4 regions of the Serratia sp. LSHTC3 genome follow, and region 2 is predicted to be linked to each of the others. Evidence: predicted binding sites of a transcription regulator. Region 2 holds the regulator's gene; each other region holds the start of a gene.
The links. The regulator Fur, encoded in region 2, represses iron uptake genes when iron is present. The targets are predictions, from matches to a motif close to ATAATAATGAGAACNACTATCAA.
Positions count from the first base shown of each region.

Region 1 (6,037 bases), on a different contig from region 2:
GGCCGAAGAAGTAGGCGACGGCTACGCTGCCGGCGAAGTTGGCCAGGGTGACCCAAAACCAGTTGCGCAGCACGGCGATGGCGGGAATTTCACGGGCGAACCAGGCCATTGGCAAGGTCATCATGTTGCCGGTCAGCAGTTCGCCGCCGGCCAGAATGGTCAGGATCAGGCCGATCGGGAACACCGCTGCGCCCAACAGCGCGCCGAAAGAGCCCCATTCGGCCGGCAGGGTGCCGATGACGTGAATATCCAGCAGGAAGCCGGTGGCGATAAAGGCGCCGGCGAGAAAGCCCAGAATCAGCAGATTAGCGAGCGGGGCGCGGCTTTTGTTTATCCCGGCCTGAACGGCGAGGGCGGCGATTTCTTTTGGTGAATGCAAAGACATGACGGACTCGGTTTATAGTAATGAAGTTTATGGCGCGGGCAGTCTATGCCGCTCGGGAGTCCGACTCAAGCGCATTTCGCTAACATTCCGTTAATTAAAAATCAACGTGATATGCAGGGTCTTTCGCCATTTTGAGATGTAGCGCGCAAAATGGATGAACTCTGCGCAAAGTGATGATTTTTTGGCGCCAAAGATGCTGATTTGGCGGCTTTTTCAACGCTTGATTCAGTAATTCAATTTAGCCGTTGACAGCTTTGAGCGGGTTTCATATTATGCGCCCCGTTCACAGCACAAAGTGATTGTGGAACGGGGCTATAGCTCAGCTGGGAGAGCGCTTGCATGGCATGCAAGAGGTCGACGGTTCGATCCCGTCTAGCTCCACCAATCTTCTTCTCAGAAAGGTTGGGGATACCGTAACGCCGGTCAAAGCGTACCACTTTTGTGGGGCTATAGCTCAGCTGGGAGAGCGCTTGCATGGCATGCAAGAGGTCGACGGTTCGATCCCGTCTAGCTCCACCACCATTTAAAAAGCCGACCTTAGGGTCGGCTTTTTGCTTTGTGTCATTTAACCTTCGCCGAATGCCGGCCAATAAAAAAGGCGCCCGCAGGCGCCTTATCATTGCTGTGAATTTCAGGCTTAGCCCAGCACCAGACCCGCGATAGAAGCGGACAGGATGCTGACCAGCGTAGAGCCGTACACCAGCTTCAGGCCAAAGCGTGACACCACGTTGCCCTGGTGTTCGTTCAGGCCCTTGATCGCACCGGCCACGATGCCGATGGAAGAGAAGTTGGCGAAGGACACCAGGAACACCGACAGGATCCCCAGGCTGCGCGGCGACAGCTCGGCAGAGACTTTCTGCAGTTCCATCATGGCCACGAATTCGTTGGAAACCAGCTTGGTGGCCATGATGCTGCCAACCTGCAGGGCTTCGTGCTTAGGAATGCCCATGATCCAGGCGAACGGATAGAAGAAGTAACCGAGGATTTCCTGGAAGCTCAGGCCGAAAATGGCGCTGAACACACCGTTGAGCGCGGCGATCAGGGCGATGAAGCCAATCAGCATCGCGGCGACGATAATCGCTACTTTGAAGCCCGCCAGGATGTATTCACCCAGCATTTCAAAGAAGCTCTGGCCTTCGTGCAGGTTGCCGAGGTGCAGCTCTTCTTCTTTATTGGTGTCGTACGGGTTGACCAGCGACAGCACGATAAAGGTGCTGAACATGTTCAATACCAGCGCCGCCACCACGAATTTGGCGTCCAGCATGGTCATATAGGCGCCGACGATGGACATGGAAACCGTAGACATCGCGGTCGCCGCCATGGTGTACATGCGCTTTTCCGACATCTTGCCCAGGATATCCTTGTAGGCGATGAAGTTTTCGGATTGCCCCAGGATTAGCGAGCTGACGGCGTTAAACGACTCCAGCTTGCCCATGCCGTTCACTTTCGACAGCACGGTGCCGATAATGCGGATGATGAACGGCAGCACCTTGATGTACTGCAGAATACCGATCAGCGCCGAAATGAAGACGATCGGGCACAGCACCTTCAGGAAGAAGAACGCCAGGCCTTTGTCGCCCATGCCGCCGAACACGAAATCAGTCCCTTGTCCCGCAAACCCGAGCAGTTTGTCAAACAGCGCGGCGAATCCTTTTACGAAGCCCAAACCCGCTTCCGAATGCAGGAAAAAGTAGGCCAGCAGTACTTCGATAACCAGTAGTTGAATAACATAGCGAATGCGGATGCTTTTACGATCGCGGCACACCAACAGGGCCAGGATCGCTACCACCACTATCGCCAACGCAAAGTGCGCAATATGGGACATGTTTGCTCCAAATTTGAGGCAGGCTGAATTTCGGCTGTCATTTTATGTAACGCTACGTTTAAAAACGAGACTTCTATTGCAAATATGGAAAATCATAGTGGGAGTTCTCCTAAAGTGTTGCGCAAAAGCATAAAAAATCAAGATGTTAAAGCAGCAATAGGAAATTCGTATTCTTGTGCTAACCTGTCTTTCAGGGGGATTGCAGCCAAAATCCCATCAGAAAAGCACGGAAATCGGCAAGCTCCGCGCTGAACCCTTCGATAAAACCGTTAATGTTGGCTATTACAGAGATAAGTTTTACCGCTCTAAATGCGCTTGATAATTATTATCATTTATATAGAGTGGAGATAAACGTAATTTCAGTAAGGGTTCAACATATGCTGAACAGTCGCGTGGTTGAAACCACCTCCGGTCGCTCCGCCAGAAAAATCAAACTCTCGCTCATGGGGCCCGCCTTCATCGCCGCTATCGGCTATATCGATCCCGGCAACTTCGCCACCAACATCCAGGCCGGCGCCTCATTCGGCTACAGCCTGCTGTGGGTGGTGGTTTGGGCCAACGTGATGGCGATGCTGATCCAGCTGTTGTCCGCCAAGCTGGGCATCGCCACCGGGAAAAATCTGGCCGAGCATATTCGCGATCGCTTTCCGCGGCCGGCGGTGTGGGCCTATTGGGTACAGGCGGAGATCATCGCCATGGCGACCGATCTGGCTGAGTTTATCGGCGCGGCGATCGGCTTCAAGCTGCTGCTCGGTGTCTCTCTGTTGCAGGGCGCAGTGCTGACCGGCATCGCCACCTTTTTAATTCTGATGCTGCAAAAACGCGGGCAAAAGCCGCTGGAGCTGGTGATCGGCGGGCTGTTGTTGTTCGTCGCCGCCGCTTACATAGTCGAGCTGGCTTTCTCCCAGCCGCAGTTGGCGCCGCTGCTGAAGGGGATGGCGCTGCCCGATTTGCCTAACGGCGATGCGGTATTCCTGGCTGCCGGGGTATTGGGCGCCACCATCATGCCGCACGTGATCTATCTGCATTCGTCGCTCACCCAAATCGGCGGCGAGCACGACAAGGCGGAACGCTATGCCGCCACCAAAGTCGACGTCGCCGTGGCTATGACCATCGCCGGTTTCGTTAATCTGGCGATGATGGCCACCGCCGCCGCCGCGTTTCATTTCAGCGGCCACAGCGGCATCGCCGATCTCGACGTGGCTTACCTGACGCTGCAACCGCTGCTCGGGCACGCCGCCGCCACCGTGTTCGGCCTGAGCCTGGTGGCCGCCGGCCTCTCTTCTACCGTGGTGGGCACGCTGGCGGGGCAGGTGGTGATGCAGGGGTTCGTGCGTTTCCATATTCCGCTGTGGCTGCGGCGCGCGGTGACCATGCTGCCGTCGTTTATCGTCATCATGTTGGGGATGGATGCGACGCGCATTCTGGTGCTGAGCCAGGTGCTGCTCAGCTTCGGCATTGCGCTGGCGCTGGTGCCGCTGCTGGCTTTCACCGGCAATCGGGCGCTGATGGGGGAAATGGTCAACGGCCCGCTGGTGCAAAATCTGGGCAAGCTGATCGTACTGGTGGTGGTTGGGTTGAACGGCTACCTGCTGATCGGCAGCGTGCTGTAAGCGAAAACAGTGCGGGCCGGCGTTGCGCCGGCCCGTCGTCTTTAATCGCGGTCGTCATCGCCGTGGCGGCGCCAGCGATCGCGGTCATGATCGTGATGGTGCTTTTTCTCTTTCTTCCAGTGGTGCTTATCGTAGTGTTTGTCGTATTTACGATAGCGTCCTTCATGATAGTAATAGTGTTTACGCCAGTAGTCGCCATCGCGCCAGCGATAGCCGTCCCAGTAGTAACCGCGACGGCTGCGGTCGCCGAGATAACGGCCCTGATGGCCTTGCCACCAGTCGCGATCCCGCCAATCGTAACCGTCCCAGTAACGGCCGCGGTTATCCTGATCGCCGATGCGCAATGAAACGCCCGGCATCAGATCGATGCTGATCCCTTCGGCATGCGCCTGCTGTGCGGCGGGCAGTACCGTCGCCGCCAAAATGGCGGCCAAGAGCAGAGGTTTAAACATGGCTTCTCCTTCCCGCTTGCGCGGCCTGGCCGTTTGTCACTTTATGAAGCGCGTTCATCAGTTTAAAAGCGGCCTTATCGTTATTTTTGCTGCAATATCGGCATCATAGCGCCGGCGTATAGGGTTGAATCTGAGAGCCACTCTGAAAATGATGCAGGAGGTTAAGATTTGAGATTTTTCTGGAGTATCGCCGCTCGATTGAACGGCGGAATTTGTAAACGATTACAATAAGATGTTCTCGATCTGCGCGAGCTCTTCTTCACTGAAGTGACGATTGGCCAGCATGCCCACCGCGTCTTCTATCTGCGCATTCTTGCTGGCGCCGATCAGCACTGAGGTCACGCGATCGCCGCGCAGCACCCAGGCCAGCGCCATCTGCGACAGCTTCTGCCCGCGTTGCCGCGCCAGCGCATCGAGGCGGCGCACCTTGTCCAGTCGCTCGGCGGTCAGCTGCTCCGGCTGCAGGAAGCGGCTGCCGCTGGCGGCGCGAGAATCTTGCGGGATGCCGTGCAGGTAGCGATCGGTCAGCAGGCCGCCCGCCAGCGGCGAGAAGGCGATAGAGCCGACGCCATGTTCCTCCAGCGTATCCAGCAACGCCGTCTCCGGCCCGCGTTCCAACATCGAATACTTCGGTTGGTGGATCACGCACGGCGTGCCGAGCTGCTGCAGAATGTCGAAGGCCTGTCGCGCGCGCTCGGCCGGGTAGTTGGACAGGCCGACATACAGCGCTTTGCCCTGGCGCACCAGCAGATCCAGCGCCGCCATGGTTTCTTCCAGCGGCGTGTCCGGATCCGGCCGATGATGATAAAAGATATCCACATACTCCAACCCCATGCGCCTCAGGCTCTGATCGAGGCTGGCGACCAGGTACTTTTTCGAGCCCCAATCACCGTAGGGGCCGGGCCACATGGTGTAACCGGCTTTAGAGGAGACGATCAGCTCATCGCGCCAGGCCCGCAGATCGGCGTTGAGAATGCGGCCAAAGTTCTCCTCGGCGGCGCCGGGCGGCGGGCCGTAGTTATTGGCCAGATCGAAATGGGTAATGCCGCGATCGAAGGCGCAGCGGATCAGGGTACGGGCGTTGTCGTACAAAGTGGCGTCGCCGAAGTTGTGCCACAGGCCGAGTGAGACGGCGGGCAGCTTCAGCCCGCTGCGGCCACAGCGCCGGTATTCCATAGCTTGATAACGCGAGGGGGAGGCTGGGTAAGACATAGTTATCCTTGTCGGCGAAAGGTGAAGTGCTTTGAGTGTATACGTTTCCACACCGCGTTGCCGCGGGAGCGATCACGACGCCGGCATGTAACGCCAGGTTGCCGTTCGATGCCGGGATGATTGTTCGAAATTTGAACGGCATCTTCGATAATTAAGATAATCGCTTCAGCTGCAGACAGGTGATGATCATGACTCAGACCTATACGGTGGCCGATTATCTGCTCGATCGTCTGGCCCAAATCGGCATCCGTCATTTCTTCGGCGTGCCGGGGGATTACAACCTGCAATTTCTCGATCACGTCCTCGCGCATCCGCAAATCACCTGGGTAGGCTGCGCCAACGAGTTGAACGCCGCCTATGCGGCTGACGGCTATGCGCGCTGCAAACCGGCGGCCGCGCTGCTCACCACCTTCGGCGTGGGGGAGCTGAGCGCGTTGAACGGGGTGGCCGGCAGCTACGCCGAATACCTGCCGGTGATCCACGTGGTTGGCACGCCGGCGCAGCGCGCCCAGCGCGCCGGTGATTTGCTGCATCATTCGCTGGGGGATGG
Region 1 covers NZ_JBXUNP010000001.1:325,821-331,857, forward strand. Annotated here, with positions in the region: gene AC2CGI_RS01580 (formate/nitrite transporter family protein) at 1-385, opposite strand, end outside; tRNA gene AC2CGI_RS01585 (tRNA-Ala) at 694-769, shown strand; tRNA gene AC2CGI_RS01590 (tRNA-Ala) at 829-904, shown strand; gene AC2CGI_RS01595 (NupC/NupG family nucleoside CNT transporter) at 1,023-2,210, opposite strand; gene AC2CGI_RS01600 (Nramp family divalent metal transporter) at 2,588-3,823, shown strand; gene AC2CGI_RS01605 (DUF2502 domain-containing protein) at 3,865-4,275, opposite strand; gene mgrA (L-glyceraldehyde 3-phosphate reductase) at 4,498-5,487, opposite strand; gene AC2CGI_RS01615 (alpha-keto acid decarboxylase family protein) at 5,676-6,037, shown strand, end outside.
Region 1: the regulator Fur is predicted to act here: its motif matches at 2,526-2,548, upstream of AC2CGI_RS01600 (Nramp family divalent metal transporter).

Region 2 (6,037 bases):
GAAAACGGCGTGGATTGCGCGGCGCTGGGCGCCGACTGGGCCTCATGCAACCGGGTGTTGTTCACCCTCAGCAACGACGGGCAGGCGATCGACGGCAAGGACTGGGTCATCTATTTCCACAGCCCGCGCCAGACCTTGCGGGTGGATAACGATCAGTTCAAGATCGCGCATCTGACCGGCGATCTGTACAAGCTGGAGCCGACCGCCAAATTCAGCGGTTTCCCTGCCGGCAAGGCGGTGGAAATCCCGGTGGTCGCCGAATACTGGCAGCTGTTCAGAAACGACTTCCTGCCGCGCTGGTATGCCACCTCCGGCGACGCCAAGCCGAAAATGCTGGCGAATACCGACACCGAAAATCTGGACCAGTTCGTGGCGCCGTTCACCGGCGATCAGTGGAAGCGCACCAAGGACGACAAAAACATTCTGATGACGCCGGCTTCGCGCTTTGTCAGCAATGCCGATCTGCAGACGCTGCCCGCCGGCGCGCTGCGCGGCCAGATCGTGCCGACACCGATGCAGGTGAAAGTGCACGCACAGGACGCCGACCTGCGCAAAGGGGTATCGCCGGATCTGAGCACGCTGGTCAAGCCGGCGGCGGACGTCGTCAACCAGCGCTTCGCGCTGCTGGGCGTGCCGGTTCAGGCCAACGGTTACCCGATCAAGACCGACATCCAGCCGGGCAAGTTTAAAGGCGCGATGGCGGTGCCGGGCGCTTATGAGCTGAAAATCGGTAAGAAAGAGGCGCGGGTGATCGGCTTCGATCAGGCCGGGGTGTTCTACGGGTTGCAGTCGATCCTGTCGTTAGTGCCGAGCGACGGCAGCGGCAAGATCGCCACGCTCGACGCCAGCGATGCGCCGCGCTTCCAGTATCGCGGCATTTTCCTTGACGTGGCGCGCAACTTCCATAAGAAGGACGCGGTGCTGCGCCTGCTGGATCAGATGGCGGCTTACAAGCTCAATAAATTCCACTTCCACCTGAGCGATGACGAAGGCTGGCGCATCGAGATCCCCGGTTTGCCGGAGCTGACGGAAGTCGGCGGCCAGCGCTGCCACGATCTGAGCGAAACCACCTGCCTGCTGCCGCAGTACGGCCAGGGGCCGGACGTCTACGGCGGCTTCTTCAGCCGTCAGGACTATATCGACATCATCAAATACGCCCAGGCGCGCCAGATTGAGGTGATCCCGGAGATCGACATGCCGGCGCACGCCCGCGCGGCGGTGGTCTCTATGGAAGCGCGCTACAAGAAACTGCATGCCGCCGGCAAAGAGCAGGAGGCCAACGAGTTCCGCCTGGTGGATCCGACCGATACCTCCAATACCACCTCGGTGCAGTTCTTTAACCGCCAGAGCTACCTGAACCCGTGCCTGGATTCCTCCCAGCGCTTTGTCGACAAGGTGATTGGCGAGATTGCCCAGATGCATAAAGAAGCCGGGCAGCCGATCAAAACCTGGCACTTCGGCGGCGATGAGGCGAAAAACATCCGCCTGGGCGCCGGCTATACCGACAAGGCGAAACCGGAGCCGGGTAAAGGCATCATCGACCAGAGCAACGAAGACAAGCCGTGGGCCAAGTCGCAGGTTTGCCAGACGATGATCAAAGAAGGCAAGGTGGCCGACATGGAACACCTGCCGAGCTACTTCGGCCAGGAGGTCAGCAAGCTGGTGAAGGCGCACGGCATCGACAGAATGCAGGCCTGGCAAGACGGCTTGAAAGACGCCGAGAACGCAAAGGCGTTCGCCACCTCGCGCGTGGGCGTCAACTTCTGGGATACGTTGTACTGGGGCGGTTTCGATAGCGTCAACGACTGGGCCAACAAAGGATATGAAGTGGTGGTCTCCAACCCGGACTACGTCTACATGGACTTCCCTTACGAGGTGAACCCGGACGAGCGTGGTTACTACTGGGGCACCCGCTTCAGCGACGAGCGCAAGGTGTTCAGCTTCGCGCCGGACAACATGCCGCAGAACGCGGAAACCTCGGTCGACCGCGACGGCAACCACTTTAACGCCAAAAGCGACAAGCCGTGGCCGGGCGCCTACGGTCTGTCCGCTCAGCTGTGGAGCGAAACCCAGCGCACCGATCCGCAGATGGAATACATGATCTTCCCGCGCGCGCTGTCGGTGGCGGAACGCGCCTGGCACCGAGCCGGTTGGGAGCAGGACTATCGCGCCGGCCGTGAATACAAAGGCGGGGAAACCCACTTTGTCGACACCAAGGCGCTGGAGAAAGACTGGTTGCGCTTCGCCAATATCCTGGGCCAACGAGAACTGGCCAAGCTGGACAAAGGCGGCGTCGCTTACCGTCTGCCGGTGCCGGGCGCGCGCGTGGCGGGCGGCAAGCTGGAAGCGAATATCGCGCTGCCGGGATTGGGCATCGAGTACTCCACCGACGGCGGTAAGCAGTGGCAGCGCTATGATGCCAAGGCCAAACCGGCGGTCTCCGGCGAAGTACAGGTGCGCTCGGTCAGCCCGGACGGTAAACGTTACAGCCGCGCCGAGAAGGTCTAAGCCCGGCACATCGGCCTGTCGTCATGGCGGCGGGCCGCTTAACGAAGGGGGAATGCGTTCGCCCCCGCGCGTGCCGGCGTGGGGCGGATGTTGAAGTGAGAGCAGTACGTGGAGTCGCAGTGCCGCTGCAATTGTAGTATTTCATGACATGATCTTTCCCCGGCTTGCCCGGGGATTTTTTTGCCCGTTGTACGGCGGGCATAAAAAAACCGCCTCAATGTGAGGCGGTTTCTCATAGCCGGTGAGGCTTATTTCTTGTCGTGCAGCGATTCGTCTTCGCGGCAGTCACCGGTTTCACAGTGGCCGTACAGGTACAGACTGTGGTTGGTAAGCTTGATGCCGTGCTGCTTGGCGATATCACGCTGGCGCACTTCGATGGATTCGTCGCTGAATTCGATCACTTTGCCGCAGTCCAGGCAAATCAGGTGATCGTGGTGATGCTGTTGGGTCAGCTCGAACACGGACTTGCCGCCTTCGAAGTTGTGACGTGTCACAATGCCCGCATCGTCAAACTGGTTCAGTACGCGATAAACCGTTGCCAGGCCGATCTCTTCGCCCATATCAATCAGTTTTTTGTACAAATCTTCCGCACTGACGTGATGGCATTCCGGATTTTGCAGTACTTCCAGGATTTTGAGTCGCGGAAGCGTGACTTTTAAGCCGGCCTTCTTCAATGCGATGTTGTTGTCGGTCATGCGAATTCAGTCCTGTTACTATGCTAATCAAGTTGAGGCGTACTCGCCTGTGGCATCGGTCGGCACAAAGAGTTAATGCGTCTCATTATAGAACCGGTTGTACTAAATGGAAACCGCCGGTTGTTAACAAAGATATAATTGCACTATTGCATGTTTTGCATGCAACGCCTTGATGGATGGGATAAACCGATATCTCAGTCTACCGTGACGGGGTGGGAAGTTACAAATCTGTAGCTTCTATCGCAGCAATCCCTGTTGCCGATGACGGCCCTGTCGGCACACTATGCACTTTACAGGGCCTTTGTTCAACCTTTCGCCAGTCCCGGCGTTTAGCCGACGATATCGGCCAGGCTCAGCTCTTCGACAATCTGTTTGACCCAGGCGTCGACGCGCTCATTGGTCAGCTCCGGCTGACGGTCTTCGTCGATCGCCAGACCGATGAAGTGGTTGTCGTCCGCCAGGCCTTTGGAAGCTTCGAAGTGGTAGCCTTTGGTCGGCCAGTGGCCCACGATGGCCGCGCCGCGCGGTTCGATGATGTCGCGGATGGTGCCCATCGCGTCACAGAAGTATTCCGCGTAGTCTTCCTGGTCGCCGCAGCCGAACAGCGCCACCAGTTTGCCGTTGAAATCGACTTCTTCCAGCGTCGGGAAGAAATCGTCCCAGTCACACTGCGCTTCACCGTAGTACCAGGTCGGGATACCCAGCAGCAGGATATCGAACCCTTCCAGGTCTTCTTTGCTGCTTTTGGCGATGTCGTGCACTTCAGAGACGTCGTCGCCAAACTGTTTCTGGAGAATTTTCTGGATCATTTTGGCAATGTTTTCGGTATTGCCAGTGTCGCTGCCAAAGAAAATGCCTACAGTAGCCATATCGCGTATAACCTTTAAATTCAATTAATTGCATTACTCGGCGCCGGCACTGCCGCCGATTAAAATGATGCCATGGCAAGAGCCTTTCGCCACGGTGGCGGGCGCCGACAGGCGCAGTCTCTTACCGGTAAATGCGTATCATGCCAGAAAGTGGCGCCGGGGTTTTATCGCATTTATGCGATGCCGAAGGATGAAGAAAAGCGTGGTCGATCCGGCGTTGTCCTTAACGCCGCGCCGCGCGTGCGGCCGAAGAGATCAATGTTCCGGCTGTTCTTCCGCCAGTTGCGCCAACAGCATCTGCTCGATGAGTTCGCTGCGGCTGATGTTGCGCTGTTCCGCCAGTTTGTTCAGGGCGTCCACCGCATCCGCGTTGATTTTCAGCTCTACGCGCCGCAATCCGCGCACTTTATCGCGCCGTAACTGATTGCGCTTATTGATTCTAAGCTGTTCATCGCGGGAAAGCGGGTTGGTTTTCGGGCGCCCCGGACGGCGTTCATCTGCGAACAGATCCAGCGTCGTGCGATCCGTTTGTTCTTTTGCCATAGGTAGCGGTACTGCAAGGGAGTTTGCATCAAAAAGCGCTCGCACGCTTCCGGAGGCATCGGTTAACACACTTCGGGCCAATAAACCCTAACCCAAATTTACCCCCGAACCGGCGTTCGCGAACGCGCTGGCGCGGCGGCAAAATTATAGCGCGCCATATTACCCCAGCAGATGGAGCGGCGACAATGCCTAACTGCGGGCTAAACGCGCTAAGCCGTTATCTTTAGCGCGTTTTTTCGCCAGGTGAGCGCGTTTTTCAGGCTTCGCCGAGGAAACGGTGGATGGCGCGCAGCACCGCTTCCGGTTTTTCGGCGTGCACCCAATGGCCGGTGCCGGCGACGACGTGCGCGCGTGCCTGCGGGAATTGGCGGGCGATGTCTGCACGGTAGCTGTCCTGCACGTACGGCGACAGGCCGCCGCGAATGAACAGGGTCGGGTGTGGCCAGGCCGGGACTTCCTGCCAGCCGGTGATGTCTTCGTAGCGTTCGATCAGCACCGGCAGGTTGAAGCGCCATTCACCGTTATGGAAGGACTTCAGCAGGAACTGGATCACGCCTTCTTCCTGCAGGTAGTCGCGCATCAACTGGGCGGCCGCCTGGCGCTGGGTAATGCCGGCGGCGCTGACGGCCTTCAGCGCGGCGAAGATCTCGTCATGGCGTCGGGTCTGGTAATCCACCGGCGCGACGTCGATGACGATCAGCTTGGCGATGCGCTCGGGCGCGATGGCGGTCAGCGCCATCGCCGCTTTGCCGCCCATCGAGTGGCCGATGACGATCGCTTTCTCCAGCTGCAGTTCGTCGAGCAGCGCCAGCAGATCTTGCGCCATGGCGGGGTAGTTCATGTCGTCGGCGCGCGGGGAGAGGCCGTGGTTGCGCAGATCGACCTTGATCACACTGTGCTGTTTATGCAGATCGCGCGCCAGCACGCCCAGGTTGTCGAGATTGCCGAACAGCCCGTGGATCAGCAGCACCGGCAGCGCGTCTGACTCGGCGGCCAGCAGTTGATAATGTAATTTCATGGCGAAGTTCATACAGAGAGAGATTCAGATTAGGGTATCATGATTGAATCGCACGATGAATCATGCGGAATTTTCGCGGCGCGGGCTTGGCAGTGCCGGCTATAGGTATTAGTCTGCATTTGCCGTCCGGAGGCACATTGTTGTGTTCGCCCCAGCGCTTTTAACCTTATAATCCCATGGCTTGAATGCAGGATCTGGCTTCAGGTTCTAAGTAGAAAAAACAGTATTGGATAAAGATGAAAACTATTGAAGTCGACGAAGAGCTTTACCGTTATATTGCCAGCCACACGCAACACATCGGTGAAAGCGCGTCCGATATTTTACGCCGCATGTTGAAATTCACCGCCGGCCAGCCGGTGCGCGCGTTGCCTGCCGCCAGTGCGTCGCAGTCCGTCGAACAGGAA
Region 2 covers NZ_JBXUNP010000005.1:288,987-295,023, forward strand. Annotated here, with positions in the region: gene AC2CGI_RS19670 (beta-N-acetylhexosaminidase) at 1-2,508, shown strand, start outside; gene fur (ferric iron uptake transcriptional regulator) at 2,757-3,203, opposite strand; gene fldA (flavodoxin FldA) at 3,533-4,072, opposite strand; gene ybfE (LexA regulated protein) at 4,328-4,615, opposite strand; gene ybfF (esterase) at 4,872-5,645, opposite strand; gene seqA (replication initiation negative regulator SeqA) at 5,870-6,037, shown strand, end outside.

Region 3 (6,037 bases), on a different contig from region 2:
TGGGCTTCGGCGTCGACAGCGTGCTGTATGTGGTCGATACCAAGGCCGGCAAGCTGGAGAAAGTGATCCCGGGCTTCGGCTACAACGCGGTGGGCATCACGCTGGATGAGAAGGGCCGCCGGGTGTTCGTCTCCAACATGCAGGGGCAGGTGATCACCCTGAACGCCGACACGCTGGCGATCACCGCCACGCACGAAGTACAGGCCGATCAGCTGCTGAACCTGGTGTATGACCCGGCGAGCAATCGCCTGCTGGGCGTCGATCAGGGCATCGATCGCGACGACTACCGCAATCATCATCTGGGGCACGACTATGTGAAGCGCAGCAGCGGCCACCGGGTATTCGCGCTGGATGCGGACAGCGGAAAAGTGCTGGCCAGCGAGCTGACGGATGAGGTGCCGATCGGCCTGCTGCTCGATGAGCGTAGCCAGCGGCTGTATGTCGCCAACCGCAAAGGCGTGCGCGTGGATCACGGCGCCGGGACGCTGACGGTGTTTGACGCCAAGACCCTCAAGCGCCTGCAAACCGTAGACCTGCCGCCGCACCCTAACAGCCTGGCGTTGGATCCGAAAGGCGACGCGCTGTTCGTGACGGTGAAAAACGACGGCGCTTCCACCAAGGCCGGCAAGCCGGAAAGCGTGGTGCGCATTCAGCTGCACACCAGGTAACTGAATTGCAAAGGTAAAAAAAGGGGTGCTGAGCACCCCTTTGTCGTTGGGTTATGTCATCAGAAGTGGGTGTTGATGCTCATGTAGTAGGTGCGGCCCGGTTCGTTGTAGGTGGCCGCGCCCGCGCCGGCGATGTTGATCACGCCGGTGTTTGGGTCACCCACGTTCTGCGCGTTGCCGGCGCGGAACTGGCGTTTGTCGAACAGGTTGTCGATGCCGGCGGTGACGCTGACGTTTTTAGTCAGGTCATAGGTCGCGCTGGCGCCGACGATGGCGTAAGGGCTGACCTCGCGGGTTTCGCCGCCGGTGGCCGGTTTACCCTGATAGTTGTACTTCTTCGGCTTCTGCCGGCCGTACCAGGTTAAAGTGGACTGCATCGACAGATCCTGAGTGGCCTGCCAGCTGAGGGTCGAGTTGACGGTGAACTTCGGGATCACCGACAGGTAATCGCCGGTAGTCTTGTTCTTGTTCTCGATCATGTAGGTGGCGTTGTTGCTCCAGGTGACGGTCTCGCTGACCGGCACGTTCAATGAGCCCTCTAGCCCCTGCACCACCGCCTTCGGCACGTTTTCCCACTGGTAGACCGCTGTATTTTTGCTGCTGGTGGCGATGCGCGAGTTACCCGCCTCAATCTTGTTGTGGTAATCGTTGCGGAAGTAGGTCACGCCGGCCAGCCAGCCCTCGTTATGGAATTCCAGCCCGATCTCTTTGTTAACGCTGGTTTCCGCTTTAAGATCGTCGTTGCCGAGCAGGTAGCAGCCGTTTTTGGTATCGCTGCCGGCACATCCCTGGCCTTTGCTGTACAGCAGGTAGTTGCCGTTGGTTTGGAACAGCGTCGGGGCTTTATAGGAACGCGCGATGCCCATCTTCAGCGTGAAGTAGTCGCCCAGTTCCTGCGACAGGTTCAGCGCCGGGCTCCAGTTGTTGCCGGATTCCGAATGCAGATCGTAGCGCAGACCCGGTGTCAGCATGGTGGTGTCGGTCAGCTCAATGTTGTCTTCGGCGAACAGCGAGAAGATATGCGCGGAAGCGTAAGGGCTGCGCGTGCCGGTGGTCATGCCGGGAATGGTGCCGCCCATCAGCGTTTGGCTGGTGGAGGTGCCGTCTTTCATCCGCTGCTGGGTCCACTCGGTGCCCAGCGTGGCGGTTTGCGCGACGCCCAGCTCAAACGGCACGCTGACTTCGCTGTGCGCCAGGAAGTCGTCCAGCTTGGTGGTGCCGAAACCGGTGTTCTTGGTGTCGAAGATGCCTTCGGTGCCGCCGGCCAAGCCCTCGTTCAGGCGGGTGTTGCGGGTGCGTTCAAACTGAACGTAGTTGTTGGTGCTCACGCCGTTGTCCCAGGCGCCGCGATGGGTCAGACCGAATGTTTCACGGTAGATGCGGTTGGTCTCTTTGCCGTAGTTGCTCTGCACCAGGTCGTTGCTGTTGGTGTTCTGGGTATCGCCGGCGTACAGGTTGCCCTGGCGGCCATAGGCGTACTCGAACTCCAGCGACTGCAGATGGGCGAAATCCCAGTGCAGCAGGGCGTCGATGTTTTTATCGATAACCCCTTCGCGGCCAGCGGGAACGCTATTTTCATAACTAGGAGTGGTTGCTGTGGCTGCAGCGCGGTACGACTTATGCGATTCGTTAATGTCCCAGGCGTCGGCCTGCGTTTTGCTGTAGCCGCCGAACAGGCGGAAGCTCAGGGAATCGCTCAGCGGGCCGGACAGGCTGAAATCGGTGCGCTTGGTGGCGCCTTCCTGCTTGTGCTGCGGCACGTTGAAGTAGCCGTTCAGCGAGCCGTGCAGCGCATCGCCGGCTTTCTTGGTGATGATGTTGACCACGCCGCCCGCGGCGCCGTTGCCGTAGCGTGCAGCAGCGGGGCCGCGCAGCACTTCGATGCGTTCGATCATTTCCGGCGGCACCCAGGCGGTATCGCCGCGGGAGTCGCGTTCGCCGCGCCAACCCTGACGCACCGAGTTGCGGCTGGAGGCCGGTTTGCCGTCGATCAGAATCAGGGTGTTTTCCGGGCCCATGCCGCGGATATCGATCTGGCGATTGTTGCCGCGCTGGCCGCTGGTGGAGTTGCCGGTCAGGTTAACCCCGGGCATGGTGCGGATCAGTTCGCTGATGTCGCGCGCCGGCGGGCGTTTTTTGATCTCGTCGGCGGTGATGGTGGACACCCCTGGCGCCTGCAGGTTCTGCCGGGCGGCGGTCACGACGATGGTGTCTTCGCCGCGCGGCTTTTTATCCGTGGCGCCGCTGTTCTCTTCCGTGGTGGTGGTGTCGGTTTGCTGCGCGGCGTTGGCGAACGCGGACGCGCCCAATCCCAAGCCGATAAGAGTGGCTAAAGAATAACGTGATAGCTTGCTTTTCATCTGAGTGTCCTACCTTGCTGCCATCCCTCGCCGAATGGGGGGAAGGGCGGTTGTAGTTTTTGTGTAGTCGGAAATAGAAAATCGGCTGCGGCAAGGGATGCCATTGATGTATCCCCGATCCCTGTCCGTTGCGCGCAATACCAGCACGATCTCCAAGCCTTACACACTATTGCAAATGCAAATTATTATCAATAGTATTTGGCGTACAGTGCGTTCGGGCGGTGGCCGGCGATAGGGAAAAGTCGACGTTCCCGGTGCCGCCAACTACAAAATGGGTAGGCGTTGTGAATACAGAACTACAGTCAGAAAGCAGCAGATTATTGGCCAGCAGCAATGCGGGCAGTCCAGGGTGGTGGTTGACGGTGGCACGACGCGGTACGCCATGGGTAGAACCGGCGGGTAACGGCCGCTGGCGCACCACCTTTTTCTGGCGCGATCCCCAGGGATGCGAATTGACCTCCGCCTACCGTCGCGTATGGATCAACATTAACTGCCTGACCGACCACCATCAGCCAAATCCGCCGCAAAGCCTGCAGCGTTTGGCCGGCACCGACGTGTGGTATTGGCAGACCGAACTGAGCGGCGCCTGGCGCGGCAGCTACTGCTTTATCCCCTGCTTTGACGAGCGGCCGCCGGCGTTCAGCGGCGACGATGCGCACGCCAACATGCACAACCTGCGTCACTGGTGGCATCAGGTGTTCGCCAGCGCTACCCCCGATCTGCTCAACCCGTATCGCTCCTGGCAAAGCGCCAGCGGTCACAGCGTCTCCGGTCTGCACATGCCGGATGCGCCGCCGCAGCCGGTATGGCGTTCGTTCGACGAATATGAGATCGCCAGCGGGCGCTGCACGCCGCCGCTGCCGGCGCGTTTGCAGCGGCATACCTGGCAGAGCGAGCGCCTGGGCAACAGCCGCGATGTCTGGATCTACACCACCGGCGACAGCAAGCCGGCCGAGCGCCCGCTCGCGATCTTGCTCGACGGCCAGTTCTGGGCGAAGCAGATGCCGGTTTGGGCGCCGCTGATGCAACTGACCCGCGAGGGGGCGTTGCCGGAAGCGGTGTATGTGCTGATCGACATCATCGATCTGCCGCACCGGGCGCGAGAATTAACCTGCAAGGACGATTTCTGGCTGGCGGTGCAGGAAGAACTGATGCCGCAGCTGGCCGACTGGGCGCCGCACAGCGACAAGCCGGCCGATACGGTGGTGGCGGGGCAAAGCTTTGGCGGCCTGGCCTCCCTGTATGCCGGGCTGCGCTGGCCGCAGCGCTTCGGCGCGGTGATCACCCAGTCCGGTTCCTACTGGTGGCCGCGGCGCGACATGCTGCAGCTGCCGAGCATTCCCGACGACGCCTGCTGGCTGATGCAACAGGTCGAACGCCACGGCCTGGGCAACCACGGCGCGCTGAAGGTCTTTATGGAAGCCGGTTCGCAGGAAAAACTGGTGCATCGGGTCAGTGGCGAAATGGCGGCGCGCCTGAGCGACGCCGGCCATCGGGTGCACTACCGGGTGGTGGAAGGCGGGCACGATGCGCTGTGCTGGCGCAGCGGCCTGACCGATGGGCTGCAGGCGGTATGGGCTTCCGCTTTCGCCACCGCTTACCCGGCATCGGCGACGGCACGAGGAACACATGATGGAAAGCCTGAATCCGTTCGATGATCAACAGCAGCGCAGCCTGGTGCTGCGCAACGTACAACAACAATACAGTTTGTGGCCGGATTTCCGCGCCATTCCGTCCGAGTGGACGATCGTCTTTGGCCCGGCGGCGCGCCTCGAGTGCGCCGAATGGCTGGAACAGCATTGGCAAGATATTCTGCCGGTCGCAGCACGCGAGGCGTGACCGGCGCCAGGTAATCACGGGAGCAATAAGCAGTGTCACACACCCCTAACTCTCTCAGCGGCCCGGCGCTTGCGGGCGAATGGCCGCTGGTCGCGGCACAACCCGGCATCTGGGTCGCCGATCAAATCTCCCCGCATCGCAATGCCTACGCGGTGGCTCACGCCATCGAACTCAACGGCCCTGTCGCCGTGGAGCCTCTGCTGCAGGCCATCATCCAGGGTCTGGGCGAGGTGGACATGCTGCGCCTGCGTTTTGCGGAACGCGACGGCGTGCCGGTGCAATGGCTGGATGACACGCTGGCGGTGCACGAGCCGGAACTTGTCGATCTGACGACGTCGCCGGACCCTGAAGCCGCCGCGCGCGCGCTGATGGACATCGATCTGGCGGGCGATCTGCGCGCCGGCAGCGGCGCGCCGCTGTATCGTCATGTGGTGATGCGTCTGGCGGATGACCGCTGGTTCTGGTATCAGCGCTATCACCATCTGCTGGTGGACGGTTTCAGCTTCACCGCCATCGCGCGCCGCGTGGCGGCGATTTACACCCATCTTTGCCGCGGCGACGCGCTGGAACCGACGCCTTTCACGGCGTTCAGCGACGTGGTGGCGGAATACCAGGCTTACCGGGAGGCGCCGGCCTGGCAACGCGACGCCGATTTCTGGCGCGAAAAAGCACGGCAGTTGCCGCCGCCGGCCACGATCTGCCCGCAGCCGCTGGCCGGGCAAACGCCCACGCCACGCATCCACCGACTGGAACAGCGCTGCGATCCGCAGGCCTTCGCCGAACTGGTGCAGTGCGGCGCGCAGCAGAAGCTGAACGCCGCCGATATGGCGGTGGCGCTGGTGGCGCTGTGGGTGTCGCGTCTGAGCGGCCAACCGAGCTTCAGCGCCGGTTTTATCTTCATGCGCCGTACCGGATCGGCCGCCCTGTGCGCCGCCGGCCCGGTGATCAACGTGTTGCCGATGGAGATGCACCTCGAGCCGCAGGCCACGCTGTATGAGGCCGCCTCCCGCATCAGCCGCGAGCTGAAAACGGTGCGCCGCCATCAGCGCTACGACGCCGAACAGGTGCAGCGCGATCTGGGGCGCATCGGCGACGGCGAACCGCTGTACGGTACGGTCTTCAACTTCAAAATGTTCGATTACCAGCTGGACTTCGCCGGTATCGAAGGCA
Region 3 covers NZ_JBXUNP010000003.1:19,098-25,134, forward strand. Annotated here, with positions in the region: gene AC2CGI_RS12930 (YncE family protein) at 1-668, shown strand, start outside; gene AC2CGI_RS12935 (TonB-dependent siderophore receptor) at 728-3,028, opposite strand; gene fes (enterochelin esterase) at 3,313-4,686, shown strand; gene AC2CGI_RS12945 (MbtH family protein) at 4,661-4,867, shown strand; gene AC2CGI_RS12950 (amino acid adenylation domain-containing protein) at 4,900-6,037, shown strand, end outside.
Region 3: the regulator Fur is predicted to act here: its motif matches at 3,204-3,226, upstream of fes (enterochelin esterase).

Region 4 (6,037 bases), on a different contig from region 2:
CGTTTTTCATTTTCCGCTCGCGCGTTCAACGGCCGAGCAGGCGGCGGTTGAAATCCTCAAGGCGCCCTTCGGCGAGCCGCGTGAGCATGGTCTTGCTCCAGCTGGCGGAGAGGCCGGCCACCGCCAACAGACGGCGATACTGTTCCGCATCGAACGGCATATGCCAGGCGATGGCGATGGCTTCGGCCACCGACACATCGCTGTTGCGCGCCGCCAGCGCCAGCGGGCGATCGCCGCTGACCGCGCCCGGCGACACCACCCGATACAGCCAGCCGCAGCGGCCGCTTTGCTGCATCAGCACCGAAATGTCCTCGATGGCGAAGTGATAATTGAGCTTGAAGCACGGCGAGCGCGGCTGGGTGACCTGGATCAGCGCCTCGCCCCAGCGGAAGATGTCGCCCATAAACACATTGTGTTCGGTCAGCCCTTCGGTGGAGATATTCTCGCCGAAGGCCGGGGCGCAAAATTGCTCGGCCTGCGCCGGAAACTGCTCGCGCCAGTGGGCATAATGCTCGCGCGGGTAGTGACACAGCGCGCGGTCCGGCCCGCCGTGGTAGCTTTTTTCGGCCTGTTCGTCGCCTTCCAGGCCGAGCGGCGTGAGCCGGATGGCGCCATCCACCTGGCGTTTGGCGATGGCGCTGGGGCGCCCGCCTTCATAGGGTTGGATGCTGCCGATGTAAACGTCTGGGTGATGCATGTGCGCCTCCGTGTCTCGCGTCGAGGGCTCAGCATAGCCTGAGTTGTTCTCGTACACTACCCGGCGTTTACCTGTACGGAAGGATGTGTTTTTCCTGTCTATATTTAGGCTTTTATCGTCGAGAAAAAACCATGCGTTTCATTGTATTGAGGCATGCGGAGTCAGAATGGAACCGCTCGGGGATTATTCAGGGGCGAAGTGACAGTCCGCTGACAGAAGAGGGGCGACGTCAAATCGCTGGGCTTGGCGCTCGCTTGCAAATGTTATCGGTCACTTTGTTGATCAGTTCACCGGCTGGTCGGGCTTTTACGACAGCGGAGACGTTGGCTGAGAGATGTGGCTGCACTGTGCAAATGGATGAGCGTTTGCAGGAGCAAGATTTTGGCCGACTGGAAGGATTATCTTATGCGCAGGCCATGCGCGATTATCCAGAAGCGACGCAGTGCCTCTTTGCCGGTAAGGCAGAGGCGTCGGCTCCGGGAGGGGAGAATGCTTATGAGGTTGCCTGGCGCCTGATGGCTTGTCTGTCCGATCTGGCTGTCGATGGACAAAATCAAACGCTTGGTGTGGTTACGCACGGCCATGCTCTGCAGGCACTGATTTGGTGGCTTAAAGGGGCTGACCCGCAGGAGGACCTCCGCAGATACGGTCATCGCAATTGCGGCTACGCAATGCTTGATGCGACCGCCTCTGGTTTTAACTTGTTGAATTGGGGAGTCGCGACCCACCTGTTGCCACAAAGATAGGGCGAGGAACGGATATTCCTCGCCTGAGGGCGTCAGAAGGTGGTCCAGTTATCTTCCGCTGCGGCGTTGGCGGCCGCGGGTTTTACGGCCGACGCTTTCGGCGCGGCGGCTTTCACGGCGGCGGGTTCGGTCTGCTCCGCCAAACGGAACACCGAAACGCTCTGCAACAGCATGTCGGCCTGCTCTTCCAGCGAATCGGCGGCGGCGGCGGACTCTTCCACCAGCGCGGCGTTCTGCTGAGTGGTATGGTCCATTTCGACGATCGCCTGGCCAATCTGGGCGATGCCGCGCGTCTGTTCATCGGAGGCGGCGGCGATCTCGGCCATGATGTCGCGCACGTGGGTGACCGAGCGGACGATCTGCTCCATGGTATTGCCGGTGCTTTCCACCAGTTCGGTGCCGGTTTTCACCCGGCTGACCGATTCGGCGATCAGCCCTTCGATCTCCTTCGCCGCTTGGGCGCTGCGGCTTGCCAGGCTGCGCACTTCGCTGGCGACCACCGAGAAGCCGCGTCCCTGTTCGCCGGCGCGCGCTGCTTCCACCGCGGCGTTGAGCGCCAGGATGTTGGTCTGGAAGGCAATGCCGTTGATCAGGGTAGTAATTTCGGCGATACGCTGCGAACTGCTGGAAATATCGCGCATGGTGCTGACCACGTTCTCCACCAGCTTGCCGCCCTGTTGCGCGGTCTGCGAGGCGTCGGTGGCCAGCTGATTGGCGTGATGGGCGTTGTCGGCGTTCTGTTTCACCGTGGCGGTCAGCTGTTCCATGCTGGCGGCGGTTTCCTCGACCGCCGCCGCCTGCTGCTCGGTGCGGGAAGAGAGATCGGTGTTGCCGGCGGCGATTTCCGCGGAGGCGGTGGAGACCTGGCTGACCCCCATCTGGATCTTCTCAATCATGGTGCGCAGGTTTTGGCTCATGGCCGCCACCGCGTTCAGCAGCTGCCCCAACTCATCGCGGCGGGTGCTGGTCTGCGCCTGGCGCAGATCGCCGCCGGCGATGCGTTCCGCCATCGCCAACGTGCTGTGCAGCGGACGGGTGATCTGCAGCGTGATACGCCAGGCGATAAGCACTCCGGCGATAATCGCGATCAGGGTGGTGATGCCCATCTGCAGCTGCGCCAGGTTGATGTTGCTGCGCGTCTGCGCCAGTTCGTCCTGCATAAAGGCGTTCACCAGCGTGCCGATCTCATGCGCGCGTTCACCGAGCTGTCGGCTGATCTGCTGCTCGTGCTCATAGGCCGGTAGGTAGGCCGCGATGCGGTTTTTGTAATCGTCCAGGGCGGCCAGCAGCGGCTGCAGCTGCGGGCGCTGCGCGTCGCTGACCCGGCGGCTCAAGGCGTTGGCCGCGTCGCGCGCGTCATCGATGGCCGCCATCAGCGGCGCTTCGGTTTCCTTGTTCAGGCTCAGCAGCAGACCGCGCGCGCCGTAGCGCACCTGGGTCAGCTTCTGGTTCAGCTGGATGAAGGCCAACTGCAGATCGCCGTTGGTGAGCTGGCGCTCCACCTGGCTCAGGCTGGCCTGCACTTCCGACATGTTCCAGCTCTGGCGCACCGCGTCTTTCGCCGAGACCGCCTGCTCAAAGATTTTTTGCTGTTGCTGGTATTCCCCGATCAGCGTCACCAGACGCTGCAGATCCTTGCGGCTTTGGGCGTCCCAGTCCAGCGCCTGCCCCTGATCTATCAGTTTGACGGCGTTTTCAATATTGGCGCGGTTGTTCTGCAGATACTCCGGCTGGTAGGTCTGGCCGTACATGGCGCGGTTGTATTTGGCCTGGTTGATCTCCTCGTTCAGCCGGTTGCTGAAGTCGATGCGATCGGCGCGGGATTCGATGATGTGCAGATATTGCGCTCCGGTGCCGGCGATAACGACCGCCAACAGCAGCAACAGCGCGAAGCCGAGGCCGAGCTTTTTACCTACGGTGAGATGAGTGAACTTTCCTGCCAATGCTTGCAATGCCGCCATAGCGTTTTTCCTTCTCCGGGCGAACGTCAATTGAACAAACCATCGGCAGGAAGTGGTCAAACTTTAGCGGATTTCAGGCAAAAAAATACCCGCCGGCGGCGGGCATCTTCATCAACGGGGGCGAATTACTTCTTCGCGGCGAAGCGCGCGGCGGCTTCATCCCAGTTGACCACGTTCCAGAACGCCTTGATGTAGTCAGGGCGTTTGTTCTGATATTTCAGGTAGTAAGCGTGTTCCCACACGTCCAGGCCGATGATTGGGAAACCGGAAGCGCCGGCGACGGCTTCGCCCATCAGCGGGCTGTCCTGGTTGGCGGTAGACACTACGGCCAGCTTGCCGTCTTTCAGCACCAGCCAGGCCCAACCGGAACCGAAGCGGGTGGCTGCGGCTTTCTCGAACTCTTCCTGGAATTTCTCAACGCTGCCGAAATCGCGCTCGATGGCCGCTTTCAGATCGCCGCCCAGCGTGGTGCCGGTTTTCAGGTTTTTCCAGAAGAAGCTGTGGTTGGCGTGGCCGCCGGCGTTGTTGCGCATGAAGGTGCGTTTGTCGGCAGGCACTTTATCCAGATCCTGGATCAGCTCTTCAACGCTGTATTTAGCCAGCTCAGGGTAGGCTTCCAGCACGGTGTTGGCGTTGTTGACGTAGGTCTGGTGGTGTTTGGTGTGATGGATTTCCATCGTCTGCTTGTCGAAATGCGGTTCCAGTGCGTCGTAAGCGTACGGCAGGGATGGCAGTGAATAACTCATAATCATCATCTCCAGTGGTGTATGGGCGGCGCAAAGGGCGAGCACCGCGTAAGCAGTCGGATCATTATAGTTAATTAAATGATATTGAAAATGATTATCAATGCCCTGTGAACTGTGTGGTTAATAAACAAATCGTTGCGTTAACATGCTGATAGAAGAGGGCGCTGGGGAGCCGCGTCGAACCGCCGCCCCGGCGCGTTGGTTACTCTCTATACTGTAGGGAGCGCCAACGCCGAAATGTATCGAAATGTGCCAATGCGTTCACTGAATGAGCACGAGTGTGTAACAACCACAAGCACGCTGTGGTAATATGGCCGGCGTTCGTAGCAAGCATAACAACAGTGACATTCGCGTTTGCCGCGCTAGCGGGCAGGCGCATTTGAACAATGTGACAATCGAGAGTAAAGGAGACCCCCATGCAGGTCAGCAGAAGGCAGTTCTTTAAGATCTGCGCTGGCGGTATGGCAGGAACGACGGTGGCCGCGCTGGGCTTTGCCCCCGAAGTGGCGTTGGCGGAAACCCGGCAGTACAAACTGCTGCGCGCCCGCGAGACCCGTAATACCTGTACGTATTGTTCCGTCGGCTGTGGGCTGTTGATGTACAGCCTTGGTGATGGCGCCAAAAACGCCAAAGAAAGCATTTTCCATATCGAAGGGGATCCGGATCACCCGGTAAACCGCGGCGCGCTTTGCCCGAAAGGCGCCGGCCTGGTTGACTTCATCCACAGCGAAAGCCGCCTCAAGTACCCGGAATACCGGGCGCCAGGGTCGGACAAATGGCAGCGCATCAGCTGGGACGACGCCTTTACCCGCATCGCCAAGCTGGTGAAGGAAGACCGTGACGCCAACTTCATCAAAACCAACGACCAGGGCGTTACCGTCAACCGCTGGCTGACCACCGGCATGCTGTGCGCCTCGGCCGCCAGCAACGAAACCGGTTTTCTGTCGCAAAAATTTAGTCGCGCTCTCGGCATGCTTGCCGTAGACAACCAGGCGCGTGTCTGACACGGACCAACGGTAGCAAGTCTTGCTCCAACATTTGGTCGCGGTGCGATGACCAACCACTGGGTTGATATCAAGAACGCGAATTTGATTATCGTCATGGGCGGTAATGCGGCGGAAGCGCATCCGGTGGGGTTCCGCTGGGCGATGGAAGCCAAAATACACAACAATGCCAAGCTGATCGTGATCGATCCGCGCTTTACCCGAACCGCATCGGTGGCGGACTTCTACACGCCGATCCGCTCCGGGACCGACATCGCTTTCCTGTCGGGCGTGTTGCTGTATCTGATGACTAACAACAAATTTAACCGCGAATACGTCGAGGCCTACACCAACGCCAGCCTGCTGGTGCGGGAAGACTTTGCCTTCGAAGACGGCCTGTTCAGCGGCTACGACGCGGAAAACCGTAAGTACGACAAAACCACCTGGAACTACCAGTTCGACGAGAACGGCTTCGCCAAGCGCGACGTCACGCTGCAGGATCCGCGCTGCGTGTGGAACCTGCTGAAGCTGCACGTGAGCCGCTACACGCCTGACGTGGTGAGCAACATCTGCGGCACGCCGAAGGACGATTTCCTCAAGGTGTGCGAATACATCGCCGAAACCTGCGTGGCGGATAAGACCGCCTCGTTCCTGTACGCCTTGGGCTGGACTCAGCACTCGGTCGGCGCACAGAACATCCGCACCATGGCGATGATCCAGCTGCTGCTCGGCAACATGGGCATGGCGGGCGGCGGCGTCAACGCGCTGCGTGGCCACTCCAACATCCAGGGTCTGACCGATCTCGGCCTGCTGTCGCAGAGCCTGCCGGGCTACCTGACGCTGCCGTCGGAGAAACAGACCGATCTCGAGACCTACCTGAAGGCTAACACGCCGAAGGCGCTGC
Region 4 covers NZ_JBXUNP010000006.1:91,115-97,151, forward strand. Annotated here, with positions in the region: gene yiiM (6-hydroxyaminopurine reductase) at 26-697, opposite strand; gene AC2CGI_RS20345 (histidine phosphatase family protein) at 829-1,443, shown strand; gene AC2CGI_RS20350 (methyl-accepting chemotaxis protein) at 1,476-3,404, opposite strand; gene sodA (superoxide dismutase [Mn]) at 3,530-4,150, opposite strand; gene fdnG (formate dehydrogenase-N subunit alpha) at 4,567-6,037, shown strand, end outside.
Region 4: the regulator Fur is predicted to act here: its motif matches at 4,229-4,251, upstream of sodA (superoxide dismutase [Mn]).